DNA from 2 places in the Blautia stercoris genome. Region 1 is predicted to be linked to the other one. Evidence: riboswitches for the same ligand, from Rfam matches in the RefSeq annotation. Region 1 holds a riboswitch; the other holds the start of a gene.

The links. Region 1 has a riboswitch for FMN ahead of ACYQ2D_RS08550 (ECF transporter S component). Riboswitches for the same ligand answer to the same signal wherever they lie in the genome.
Region 2: another riboswitch for FMN. It lies ahead of ribD (bifunctional diaminohydroxyphosphoribosylaminopyrimidine deaminase/5-amino-6-(5-phosphoribosylamino)uracil reductase RibD); the one in region 1 lies ahead of ACYQ2D_RS08550 (ECF transporter S component).

What each region holds. Positions count from the first base shown of each region.
Region 1 is NZ_BAAHYF010000001.1:1,765,722-1,773,525, forward strand. It holds gene ACYQ2D_RS08530 (MATE family efflux transporter) at 1-1,283, opposite strand, end outside; gene ACYQ2D_RS08535 (DUF6472 family protein) at 1,354-1,542, opposite strand; gene bioB (biotin synthase BioB) at 1,677-2,675, opposite strand; gene ACYQ2D_RS08545 (glucose-6-phosphate isomerase) at 2,850-4,430, opposite strand; FMN riboswitch at 4,589-4,706, shown strand; gene ACYQ2D_RS08550 (ECF transporter S component) at 4,851-5,477, shown strand; gene ACYQ2D_RS08555 (GDSL-type esterase/lipase family protein) at 5,621-6,253, opposite strand; gene ACYQ2D_RS08560 (Gfo/Idh/MocA family protein) at 6,533-7,501, opposite strand; gene ACYQ2D_RS08565 (TPM domain-containing protein) at 7,599-7,804, opposite strand, start outside.
Region 2 is NZ_BAAHYF010000002.1:760,224-765,223, forward strand. It holds gene ACYQ2D_RS13270 (alpha-galactosidase) at 1-1,778, shown strand, start outside; FMN riboswitch at 1,835-1,964, shown strand; gene ribD (bifunctional diaminohydroxyphosphoribosylaminopyrimidine deaminase/5-amino-6-(5-phosphoribosylamino)uracil reductase RibD) at 2,120-3,226, shown strand; gene ACYQ2D_RS13280 (riboflavin synthase) at 3,208-3,867, shown strand; gene ACYQ2D_RS13285 (bifunctional 3,4-dihydroxy-2-butanone-4-phosphate synthase/GTP cyclohydrolase II) at 3,885-5,000, shown strand, end outside.

The DNA of each region.
Region 1 (7,804 bases):
ACAAGTAACATTCCAATCCATCCTGCCAGATAAGAATACGGAAGTGCTTCAATTCCAAATCCCCATAAAAAAACCATCGGAGCGGCTGCAAGTACACGCACTCCCATATTTGTAAAACTGCTGATTAAGGTAACTTTCAAATCTCCAATTCCACGGAAAAATCCCTGAAGTGCATTCGTAATTCCCGGAAGTATATACATAAGTGAAATCAACTGTAAATAAATCACACCGTGACCGATTACCTCTTCATCTTTTACAAACAGCATCATAAGCGGTCTTGCAAACACATAGCAGATAATCAAAACCAAGATTCCATAAATCACTTCCAATATAAATCCACAACGGAATCCTTCCCGCATACGGTCTTTCTTTCCTGCCCCTTTGTTCTGTGCCATCAGTGCCGTCATCGCATGTGCGATATTTTGTTCCGGTGTATATGCAAAATCATCAATTCTGTTTACCACTGCAAATGCCGCCGCAACGGAAACTCCCATCGTATTAACAATCGCCTGAATCCCAATCTTTCCAAGCTGTACCGTCGCCTGCTGCATTGCCGATGCCCATCCATAAGCAATCGTTCGCTTTAAAAGACTTGCATCAAACACCAGCCATTTCTTTCCCAATCGCAGAATCGGCACTTTTTTCTGAATATAAATCACACAGAATAAACAGCACAATGCTTCACTTAATACCGTCGAGACCGCACAGCCATTGCATCCAGCCTTTAATACCACGACAAAAAACAAATCGCCAAATACATTTAAAACTGCACTGATAATCAGAAAATACAACGGAGAACTGCTGTCTCCCAGTGCTCGAAGGGTGCTTGAAAAAAAATTGTATAAAAAAGTAAATACCAGTCCCCAGAAAATAATTCTCAAATATTCTTTTGTCATTTCCAGAATCGATGGGTCTACCTGTAGTAACCGCAAAATCGGCACCGCAAAAATGACACAAATAAGTGTTAAAAATACAGAAAATACAACACCTGAAAGCATCGTTGTACTAATCTGGCGGTGCAAAGTTTTATAATCCCTTGCCCCATATTGAATCCCCATCAAAATACTTGCACCCATACAAAGTCCATTTAAAAATAAAATCATCAGTGTACTGACAGGATTGCAGATTCCGACAGCCGCAAGTGCTTCTTTTCCGACAAAATGTCCCACAATAATACTGTCAACTGCATTGTAGGTCAGCTGAAATAAATTTCCAAGGACAAGCGGCACCGTAAATTTTACCAGTATCGGCATAATTTTTCCTGTCGTCAAATCTTTTGTCATCGCTCTCTCCTCTTTTTCTAACGTGATTACTATTCGCTTTTTTCTGCTTCTATATTGTTACTACTGTTCTTTACATCTGTTTTCTTACTACTGCATATTCATTTCCATTTCGGTAATACGGACACTGATAATGCGTATCGGAAACCAGTCTCATATACTCATCTTCGTCCATGCTGACATCACAAAGATAACTTTCATATTCATCATCGTAAATATAATAGGTACAGCTTTCACAACTGCCGGTTTGTTTTTCTTTCATAATGATTTTCGTCCTTCCTGTAAGTTTTTTTATTTTTTATTTTTTTGATTATAGCACAAAAAAAGACAAAGAAACGATTTTTTCAGCTTCTTTGTCTTTTCCCTTATTTCTTTGTTGGGCTTTATGATTCTCTATTACTCTTCATCTGTCGATTCAATTTCTCCGGTAAATCCGGCTTCTTCTATCATTTTCATTGTCGCATCGATTCCCTGTCCGCCTGCGGTCAGATATCCGGAAGCAAAGATAGAATCTACTACTTTAAATAAAGTCGGCTCAATTCCTTTGAAATAAACTTCACGTCCCGCTGCACATCGAATATCTGATTTTGAAATCATCAGTCTTGCAAGACAAAGCACCTTCAGGCAATACTCTGGTGTTAATTCTGAAATATCTCTGTCTGCCAGTCTTGTTCCCGGAATTGGAAGTAAAAAATTAATCGGTACGGATTCCGGATTGATTTCTCTTAAATCCATCAGCATATCTACTACATCTTCTTTGCTTTCGCCCATTCCAATAATTCCGCCACTACAGATTTCAAAACCTAAGCCCTGAAGCATTTTAATATTGTTTACACGCTGTTCATAAGTATGAGTGGTGCATATTTCCGGATAGAAAGAACGACTGCTGTTTAAATTATGATTAATGCGATCCAGTCCGGCTTCTTTTAACATTTTTGCCTGTTTCTCTGTTAAAAATCCGATGGAACAGCAAATCTGTGTTTCCTTTTTCTTCATTTCACGGATACGATCTGCCAAGTCTTCAATTTCTTCATCGGAGAAACCGATTCCACTTAAGCCAATACAATGTCTTGCCAGATGTTTTTCATCCACCAAATCATTATCTCCGTATAATTTTTCATCGGAAACTCTGCGATACTTTTCAATCGGAGCTTCGGAATCACGAGACTGTGCACAATACGCACAGTTCTGGGAACAGTTTCCACTGCGCACATTTGTTAATAGCTGTACACTGACTTTTTTCCCTTTATATTTCGTACGAAGTGCGTAAGCACAATCCAGAAGTTTTGGCATTTCCTCTTCCGGAAGATTTAAAATTTCAACAGCTTCCTCACGAGTCAGCGGTCTGCTCTCGTCCCAGTTTTCTAAACGTAATGTGATGGATAATTCTGACATAATATACTTTCCTCTCATTTTTCGATGTTTTTGCGTATAAAATTTAGTATATCCATAAAAGAATTAAATGTCAACCGTTTTGTTTTTATAAGTTTACATTCATCCTAAAAAAAGCCTGTCCGCAAGATTTTTCTATACAGACAGACTTTCTCTTAAAAATTTAAAATTAAAGAATTAGATGTTTAATAAATCACTGAATACCTTCAATGCGCCATCTGTTTCATGTGCAAGGACACGTTTTGCAAGAACTTTACCAAGCTGTACGCCTTCCTGGTCAAAGCTGTTTACATTCCATACGAATCCCTGGAACATAATCTTGTTTTCAAAGTGAGCAAGGAGTGCACCAAGTGCTTCCGGTGTCAGTTCTTCTCCGATAATAATGCTGGATGGACGTCCACCTTCAAAGTTTTTGTTTTTATTTTCATCTGCTTTTCCGCATGCAAAAGCTACAATCTGTGCTGCTACGTTTGCGCAGAGCTTCTGCTGGCTTGTGCTGTCCTGAATGACAACATCTGTACCAATCTGACTGTTTTTAAAACCAACAAACTGAAGCGGTACAATATCTGTTCCCTGATGCAGTAACTGGTAGAAAGAATGCTGTCCGTTTGTTCCTGGTTCACCAAAGATAACCGGACCGGTTGGATAATCTACTGCTTCACCAAAACGGTTTACAGATTTACCGTTGGATTCCATATCTAACTGCTGAAGATGTGCAGGGAAACGGCTCAGTGCCTGAGAGTATGGCAGAACGGCTGTACTCGGATATCCTAATACGTTACGTTCGTAGACACCAATTAATGCATCAAGCATTTCCGGGTTCTCTAAGACGCTTTTATTCATTGCAAGTTTATCTTCTTCTGCTGCACCCTGTAAGAACTGTGCAAATACTTCCGGGCCAAATGCCAGAGATAAAACTGCACCACCTACTGCTGATGTAGAGGAGAAACGACCGCCAATGTAGTCATCCATGAAAAATGCTGCAAGATAATCATCACTCTTAGCAAGCGGAGAAGTTTCACTTGTAACTGCAATCATGTGTTTGGATGCGTCTAAGCCTGCATTTTTCAGAGCATCTTTTACAAAAGATTCATTTGTCAGTGTTTCCAGAGTTGTTCCGGATTTGGAAACCAGTACAAAAATAGAATGTGCAACATCAATAGAATTCAAAACTGCTGCTGCATCATCCGGGTCTACATTACTGATGAATTTTGCTTCCATCTTAAATGTATTGTTTTTCTTAGCCCAGTTTTCCAGTGCCAGATACATTGCACGAGGACCAAGGTCACTTCCACCGATACCAATCTGAACTACTGTTGTAAATTTCTCGCCTGCTGCATTTGTGATTTCACCGGCATGTACTTTATTTGCAAAATCTGCAATTTTCTTCTGCTGTTCTGTATAGAAAGTACGTTTATCCACACCATCTGCTTCTACTGCTTCACCTAACTGACCACGTGTCATGTGATGAAGAACCAGACGTTTTTCTCCTGTGTTGATGACTTCTCCATTGTAGAGGGCTTCAAATTTTTCTGCAAGCTGTGCTTCTTCCGCTAACTTGGTTAATGCTTCTAATACATCATCATCTACCTGTTTTGCTGCATAATTGTAAGAAAGACCGGCTGCCATAGGAATTGTGTATTTTTTCACACGGTCTGCACCGTTTTCTCCTGACATTACCTCTGCGAGTTTTACACGTTCTACTTTTGAAAGATTCTCAAATGAAGAAAGAGTGTTTAAATTGTTCCACTTAATCATAATAAGTTCCTCCTCAATTCTCACTTATAGAAATAGAAAACATCCTATAATTATTTTCATTATACTCGGAAACAAAGGTAAATTCAAGCGAACTGTGAAAAACAGATTCACTATTGAAACCAGAATACATATATAGTATAATGAGGACAAAGAAAAAGAGAATTCTTCGGGGCAGGGTGAGATTCCCTACCGGCGGTATAGTCCGCGACCCGCGCAAGCGGCTGATTCGGTGAAATTCCGAAACCGACAGTATAGTCTGGATGAGAGAAGAACGCGCAAATTTTTAAATACGTGCTCAAGCCCCTGGAAGAAATTCCAAGGGCTTTTTAGTTTATGGAAACTTGTTATATATGCTATAGACTAAGAAATTTTCAAAGAATTCTCTTAATAAAATCATAAGTTTTAAAGGAGAAACGAAAAATGAGTGAACAGGTATTAAGAAGAAATGTATCGACAAGAAGTCGTACAAGAACAATTACACAGATTGCGATGCTTGGTGCAATCGCAGGAATTTTGATGAATCTGGAATTTCCGATTCCTTTTTTAGCACCAAGTTTTTATCAGCTGGATTTTTCTGAAGTTCCGGTATTAGTTGGTTCTTTTGCAATGGGACCGCTTGCAGGTGTCTGGGTGGAACTTGTGAAAATCTTAGTTCATCTGGTAACAAAGGGTACAATGACAGCCGGTGTCGGTGATGTTGCCAACTTTATCTTTGGATGTGCTTTCGTTGTTCCGGCCGGTTTCATTTATCGTTCTATGAAAAATAGAAAACATGCTGTTCTCGGAATGATTGCCGGAACACTTTTAACCTCTGTTGTAGCCTGCTTTATCAATGCATTTATTCTGCTTCCGGCTTACGGAAAAGCATTCGGAATGCCGGTTGATGCATTTATTCAAATGGGAAGTGCCGTTCATGGTTCTGTTCATAATCTTCTGACATTTGCAGCCTTGATTATTTTCCCATTTAACTTATTTAAATACACACTGACTTCTTTGATTGTATTTCTAATCTATAAGAGAATTCGTGTAGTCTTAAAAGGCGACTGACAGAATCAAACTTTTTAAATCTTTAAATCTTTCTTGACATTTTCTAAATCCGTTACTATAATGTCACCATAAGCAAGGGCGCTAAGAAATTATCTTAGCGTCCTTTTTTTATTTCATTTACTTTTACATCCATCTTACCGGATTTATGCGCTGAGTGCGGAATTTTTTATTTTTTCAATCACTGCTTCTGCCAATCTTCGATGACCTTCTACAGACATATGCTCCTGGTCTTCTTTACTTGGCTTTGCATAATCTGAAGCCGCAAGAAATTCTATCTTCTGTTTTTTGGCAATTCTCTCATACACTGCTTTTAACCGTTTTGAAGTCTCAATGGAATCGGTATCAAATTCAGGGTCAAACTCGGTTTTCCACACTTCCTGACCAAGTAAAATCGGAGATACCAGCAGGATTTTCACGGACTGTGAATAATTCCAAATCTGCTCGATTAATTTCTCAATTCCCATTCCGATTACTTCAGCAGATGCATGATAATAAGATTTACAATCGTTTGTCCCAAGCATCAGTACCACAATATCAATTGGATTATGGGATTCTAATAATACCGGAAGCATGTCACTGCCTTTTCTGTTCTGGCGGAATTCATCTTCAAATACTGTGGTTCTTCCACACAATCCTTCTTCTAATACGTGAAATCCATCGTTTTTTAATGCATCCTGAAGCAGACCCGTCCATCTTACTTCTCTGTCATATCTTCCATTTGTTTTCGGAATTAATCCATAGGTATTGGAATCTCCAAAGCATAATATCTCTTTCATTGTTTTCACCCTCTCGCTTGTTTCATCTCTATTTCATACTTATCTTATCAACTTTATATTTGTTTTCTACTATGGTTCACATTATAACACCTATTTCATACTATGTAAATATGTTTTATTAGGTATTTTTAAAAATTTTAAATTAAAAGCACATCTGGTTGTTTCTTTTATAATTTTATAATTAGAACGTAAAAATCCCCGATGCGTCAACATCGGGGATTTTGTTTTGCTGTCTGTATGGACATTTGTTTTATCACTTTATAACATACTTATTTGAGTCTAGTACACTTCCGGAATTTCGTATCCCCAGCTTTTTCTCAAACCATCCATAATTTCCATGATTCTTACCGTTTCAGCATGAGGCATTTCCGGACACTCAATTTTGCCCTCTTCCAATGCTTTTTTACAAGCTCGGACTTCATATTCGTATCCTGTAATCTGCTTTGGAGGAAAATAGCTTGCTGTTTCTTCATGGTTCTGGTTAAATACTGTAATCTTCTCCGGATTATTGATATTTTGAACCTGAATGTAGCCTTTTGTTCCAAAAATACTTCCCATTCTATCAGAAATTTCTCTGACACCACTCTGAAGCGTTGCCATTTTATTTCCTTCAAAATTCATAATAATGGTTTCGAGAATATCGACGCCGCCTTCAAAAATTGCACTTGACTGCACATCTTTGAGATTTTCACCAAGCACCATGCTTGCAAAGTTAATCGGATAGACTCCGACATCAAGCAGTGCACCTCCTGCAAGTTCCGGTTTACGGATTCTTTCTTTTTCTGTAACTGCATAGCTTAAATTTGCAGTAAGAGAAGTTACCTCTCCAATCACTCCACTTTCCACAATATCCTGAATTATTTTTCTTGACGGCATGTATCTGGTCCAGATTGCCTCTGTGATTAACAGATTTTTTTCCTCCGCCAGTTTAAAAAGTGCTCTTGCCTGGCTTGCATTTACGGTAAATGATTTTTCACACAGCACATTTTTTCCTGCTTCCAGACACATTTTTGCGTGTTTATAATGATGGGAATGTGGCGTAGCAATATAGACTAAATCAATTTCTTTATCCGCCAGCATTTCTTCATAAGAACCATAAGCCTTTGTAAATCCATATTTCTCTGCAAAAGCCTCTGCCCGCTCAAGTTCTCTTGCTCCAACTGCATAAGCCTCAACATCATCCATTCCAGCCAGTGTTTCTGCCATATGTACTGCGATTCTTCCAGCACCTAAAATTGCAATCTTCATGTCATAATTTCCCTTCTCTAACAAAATCAGTCTTAATTTTTCTTTCATTATACCCTTATATACTCCCCTTTGAAAGACTAACTTTCAGCCCAATTTGCTAGAATTTTCCACTGCTTCCGCCGTGTGTTTCCCCCGACGATGAAGTGTGGGTACTGCTTCCGGAATCCCCATCACTGGATTTTGGTTTTGCTGTACGAGTTACATCTTCATATAAGAATAAATCCCTGCTTTCTGTCACTTTTAGACTGCCTTTTTTCTGATAATTTCCGGCCGTTGTTTTTCTTGCCACGGTTTTCAATTGTC
Region 2 (5,000 bases), on a different contig from region 1:
TGAAAGATACTGCAACGGAAGCAGAGGTGATTTTGAAGTATGGTGTGTTTGAAAAAGAAGACGTGATTACAAGAAGTGTGGTGGTAAAAAATTCAGGGAAAACACCGATTGTAATTAATAAAGTGCATAGTATGTGTCTGGATATTCCGTATGGAGACTGGGAATGGATGCATTTTTATGGCAGACATACTATGGAAAGACAAGCAGAACGAGTTCCTGTTTTGCACGGAATTTCAGAGAGCAGCAGCAGCAGGGGAACTTCCAGTCATCATCAAAATCCGGCTGTTCTGCTTTGTGAAAAAGATTGTACAGAGACAAATGGTCACTGCATCGGAGCTGCATTGATGTATAGCGGAGGATTTCAGGCACAGGTAGAAAAAGACCAGTTAGAACAGGTTCGTTTGGTTATGGGAATCCACCCAGACACATTTGAATGGACCTTAGAAGCCGGAGAAGCGTTCTACACACCGGAAGTGATTTTATCTTGTTCTACAACAGGATTTGCAAAATTGTCTCAGAATTTCCATCACATCATCCGAAATCATGTCTGCCGTGGAACATACCAGTTAAGCAGTCGTCCGGTTTTGATTAATAACTGGGAGGCAACTTACTTTGACTTTAACGAAGAAAAGATTTTAAATATTGCAAGACAGGCTTCTAAGCTTGGAATTGATATGATGGTACTTGATGATGGTTGGTTTGGAAAGAGAGATGATGATTGTTCCGGACTTGGAGACTGGTTTGTCAATGAAAAGAAATTAAATGGCGGATTAAAAGCCCTGGTTGAGAAAATCAATGCAATGGGTATGAAATTCGGACTTTGGTTTGAACCGGAAATGGTATCCGAGGACAGTGATTTGTACCGTAATCATCCAGACTGGGCGATTCAGATTCCGGGAAGAAAGCCGATGAGAAGCCGTTATCAGTTAGTATTAGACATGTCAAATCCAGAAGTGGTGGATTATCTTTATGGTGTAATGAGTGCGATTTTAAGAGAAAATCATATTGAATATGTGAAATGGGATATGAACCGCAGTATCAGTGACTGGTATACAGCTACACTTTCCAGAGGACGCCAGATGGAAATGCCACACAGATATGTGCTGGGACTGTATGAATTGCTTGAAAAACTGACATCAGAATTTCCGGATGTATTGTTCGAAGGATGCAGTGGCGGAGGCGGAAGATTTGATGCCGGAATGATGTACTACTGCCCACAGATTTGGTGCAGTGATGATACCGACGCACACGAAAGAACCTTTATCCAGTATGGTACAAGTTTCTTCTATCCAACTTCAACAGTAGGTTCTCATGTTTCCGCAGTGCCAAACCATCAGACAGGACGAATTACCTCAATTGAAACCAGAGGTGTGGTTGCAATGGCAGGAAGCTTTGGATATGAATTAGACTTAAATCAGCTTTCAGAAGAAGAAAAAGCAGTTGTTGCAAAACAGGTTACCCATTATAAAGAATATCAAAGTTTGATTTATAACGGTGATTATTATCGTCTGGCAAATCCATTTGAGGATGGGATGTCAGCATGGTCCTGGATATCAGAAGATAAGAAAACCATATTGGTTCAGGGTGTATTGTTCCGTGCGAAACCAAATGTATTAAGAAAGACTCTGCGTCTGATGGGCTTAGAAGCTAAGAAAAATTATAAGATTGCCGGAACAGAAGAGGTGTACACAGGTGTTGCTTTGATGAGTGGAGGAGTTTTACTTCAAAGAGCGGTTGGAGATGATGTCTCTTTTGAAATTGTGCTGGAAGAAATTTAAAATTTGCACTTTACAAATTTAAATTGTTGTACTATAATTTTAATCAAGTAAATAAGAAAAATCTTCAGGGCAGGGTGAAATTCCTTACCGGCAGTGATAGTCTGCGAGCCTGGAAAATAAATTTGAAAGGCATGATTCGGTGAAATTCCGATACCGACAGTAAAGTCTGGATGGAAGAAGAGAAATGAATGACTGATTAAAAAATCAAAATCATGAATATCAGGCTCTGAAATGGATTTCCGTTTCAGAGCCTTTTTGTTTCATATATAGTTAGAAATATGAGAAATCCCTGTAGATAAACTTTTTATTTGCAGGGATTTTTTTCGATTAGGAGAAAGAAAATGCAGAAAAAAGAATATATGCTAAGAGCCATTGAACTGGCAAAGCAAGGAGTTGGATGGACAAGTCCCAACCCGCTGGTGGGCGCGGTTATTGTGAAAGATGGACGTATCATTGGGGAAGGATATCATGAAAAATACGGAGAACTGCATGCAGAGCGCAATGCAATTAAACATTTAAAAGAATCAGCAGAAGGTGCAACGATATATGTAACGCTTGAACCATGCTGTCATTATGGAAAACAACCGCCTTGTACCGAAGCGATTGTAGAAGCTGGAATCAAGAAAGTAGTAATTGGTTCAAGAGACCCGAATCCTTTGGTTGCGGGAAAAGGAACCCGGTTTTTAAGAGCGCAGGGAATTGAGGTAGAAGAGGATTTTATGAGAGAAGAATGTGATGCATTAAATTCGGTATTCTTTCATTTTATTCAGACGAAAAGACCTTATATTGTGATGAAATATGCAATGACGATGGACGGAAAAATCGCAACAAAAACCGGAAAATCAAAATGGATTACTTCCGAACAATCGAGAAAAATCGTACATGAAATGAGGCATCAATACACTGCAATTATGGCAGGAATCGGAACCGTTTTAAAAGATGACCCGATGTTAAATACAAGAATCGAAGGAAAGAAAAGTCCGATACGAATTATCTGTGACAGCAGACTTCAGATCCCTTTAGAAAGTAAGATTTGTCAAAGCGCAAAAGAGTATCCGGCAATCATAGCCTGTGCCTATGCCGAACAGGAGAAAAAAACAGCTTTGGAAACACTTGGAGTACAGGTGCTGGAAGTTCCAAAAGAAGGAAAAGTCGATTTGAAAAAATTAATAGAGATGCTGGGAGAACAAAAGATTGACAGTATTTTGCTTGAGGGTGGCGGTACATTAAATGAAAGCATGCTGAGAGAAAATCTGGTTAATGAAGTTCATGTATTTCTTGCACCAAAGATTTTTGGTGGAAAAGGTGCACCTTCCCCTGTAGAAGGATGTGGAATCTGTGAGGTAAAAGACGCAAAAGAATTTTATCTGCAGGACATCAGAAAAATTGGAGAAGACGTACAGCTTACTTACCGGAAGGAGGTACCGAAGTGTTTACAGGAATTGTAGAAGAAACAGGTATCATACAAAAATTAAGCATTTCCGGCTCATCCGGAAGTATAAAAATACAGGCAAAAAAAGTGTTGGAAGGCACAAAAATCGGAGACAGCATTGCCGTCAATGGAATCTGTCTGACTGTGACTACTCTTGGAAATGGTTTTTTTACAGCTGATGTTATGGCAGAAACCGTAAGGCGAAGCAGTTTAAAAGAAGCAAAAACAGGTGCAAGAGTAAATCTGGAGAGGGCGATGTCAGCAAATGGAAGGTTTGGAGGACATATTGTGTCGGGGCATGTAGATGGCTGTGGTGTGATTACAGAGATATTGCCGGAAGAAAATGCAGTCTGGTTTACAATAAAAGCAGATGCACCGATTCTAAAATTTATCGTGGAAAAAGGCTCGGTGTGTCTTGATGGAGTCAGTCTTACAGTAGCAGAAGTAAATGATGTAACATTTAAAGTTTCAGTAATTCCACATACCAGGCAGGAAACGACATTAGCTGATAAAAAGGCAGGAAGCTGTATCAACATTGAAAACGATGTGATTGGAAAATATGTAGAACGGCTATTGAATTTTAAAGAAACAGAAGAGAAAAAAACAGAGTCATCCTCAAATTTGACAATGGAATTTTTAGAAAAATACGGAATCTGACAGGGAGGAAAACGGAAATGGAACATGAATATAACACAGTAGAAGAAGCGTTAGAAGACTTAAAACAAGGGAAAATTGTGCTTGTTACGGATGATGAAAATCGAGAAAACGAAGGTGATATGATTTGCGCAGCCGAGTTTGCAACACAGGAAAATATTAATTTTATGGCGAGTTATGCAAAGGGACTTATTTGTACTCCGATGAGTGTAGAACTTGCAGAAAAACTTGGATTTGTACCGATGGTAACAAAAAATACCGACAATCATGAGACTGCATTTACGGTTTCAATTGACTATAAAGATACGACAACAGGCATTTCCGCAGCAGAGCGTGGACTTACCATGCGGATGTGTGTGGATGAGAACGTTTCGCCAGAGGATTTCAGAAAGCCGGGGCATGTATTTCCGCTGATTGCAAAAAACGGCGGTGTGCTGGTGAGAAATGGACATACAGAAGCAACTGTAGATTTGATGCGTCTTGCAGGGTTAAAACAATGCGGTGTGTGTTGTGAAATTATGAGAGAAGATGGAACGATGATGCGCACAAGTGAACTCTGGGAGCTTGCCGAAAAGTTTGAATTAAAATTTATTACGATTCAGGCAATTCAGGATTACTGCCGAATTCACGAAAAACATGTGGTAAGAGAAGCGTGTGCGGATTTTCCGAACCGATATGGACATTTCAAGATTTACGGCTATGTAAATGATATCACAAAGGAGCATCATGTTGCATTGGTAAAAGGTGACATCGGGGATGGAGAAGATGTGCTTTGCCGGATTCATTCCGAATGTCTGACCGGTGATGCGTTTGGCTCTCTTAGATGTGATTGTGGACCTCAGCTCCAAAAAGCAATGCAGATGATAGAAGCTGAAGGTCGCGGAATTGTATTATATATGCGTCAGGAAGGTCGTGGAATTGGTCTGATTAACAAGTTAAAGGCGTATGAATTACAGGAACAAGGATATGATACGGTAGATGCGAATATTAAACTTGGATTTGCACCGGATTTGAGAGAATACTGGGTTGGAGCACAGATTTTAAAAGATCTTGGAGTTAAATCCATGCGATTATTAACCAATAATCCAACAAAGATTTACGGATTGAGCGGACTTGGACTTGAAATCAAGAAGAGA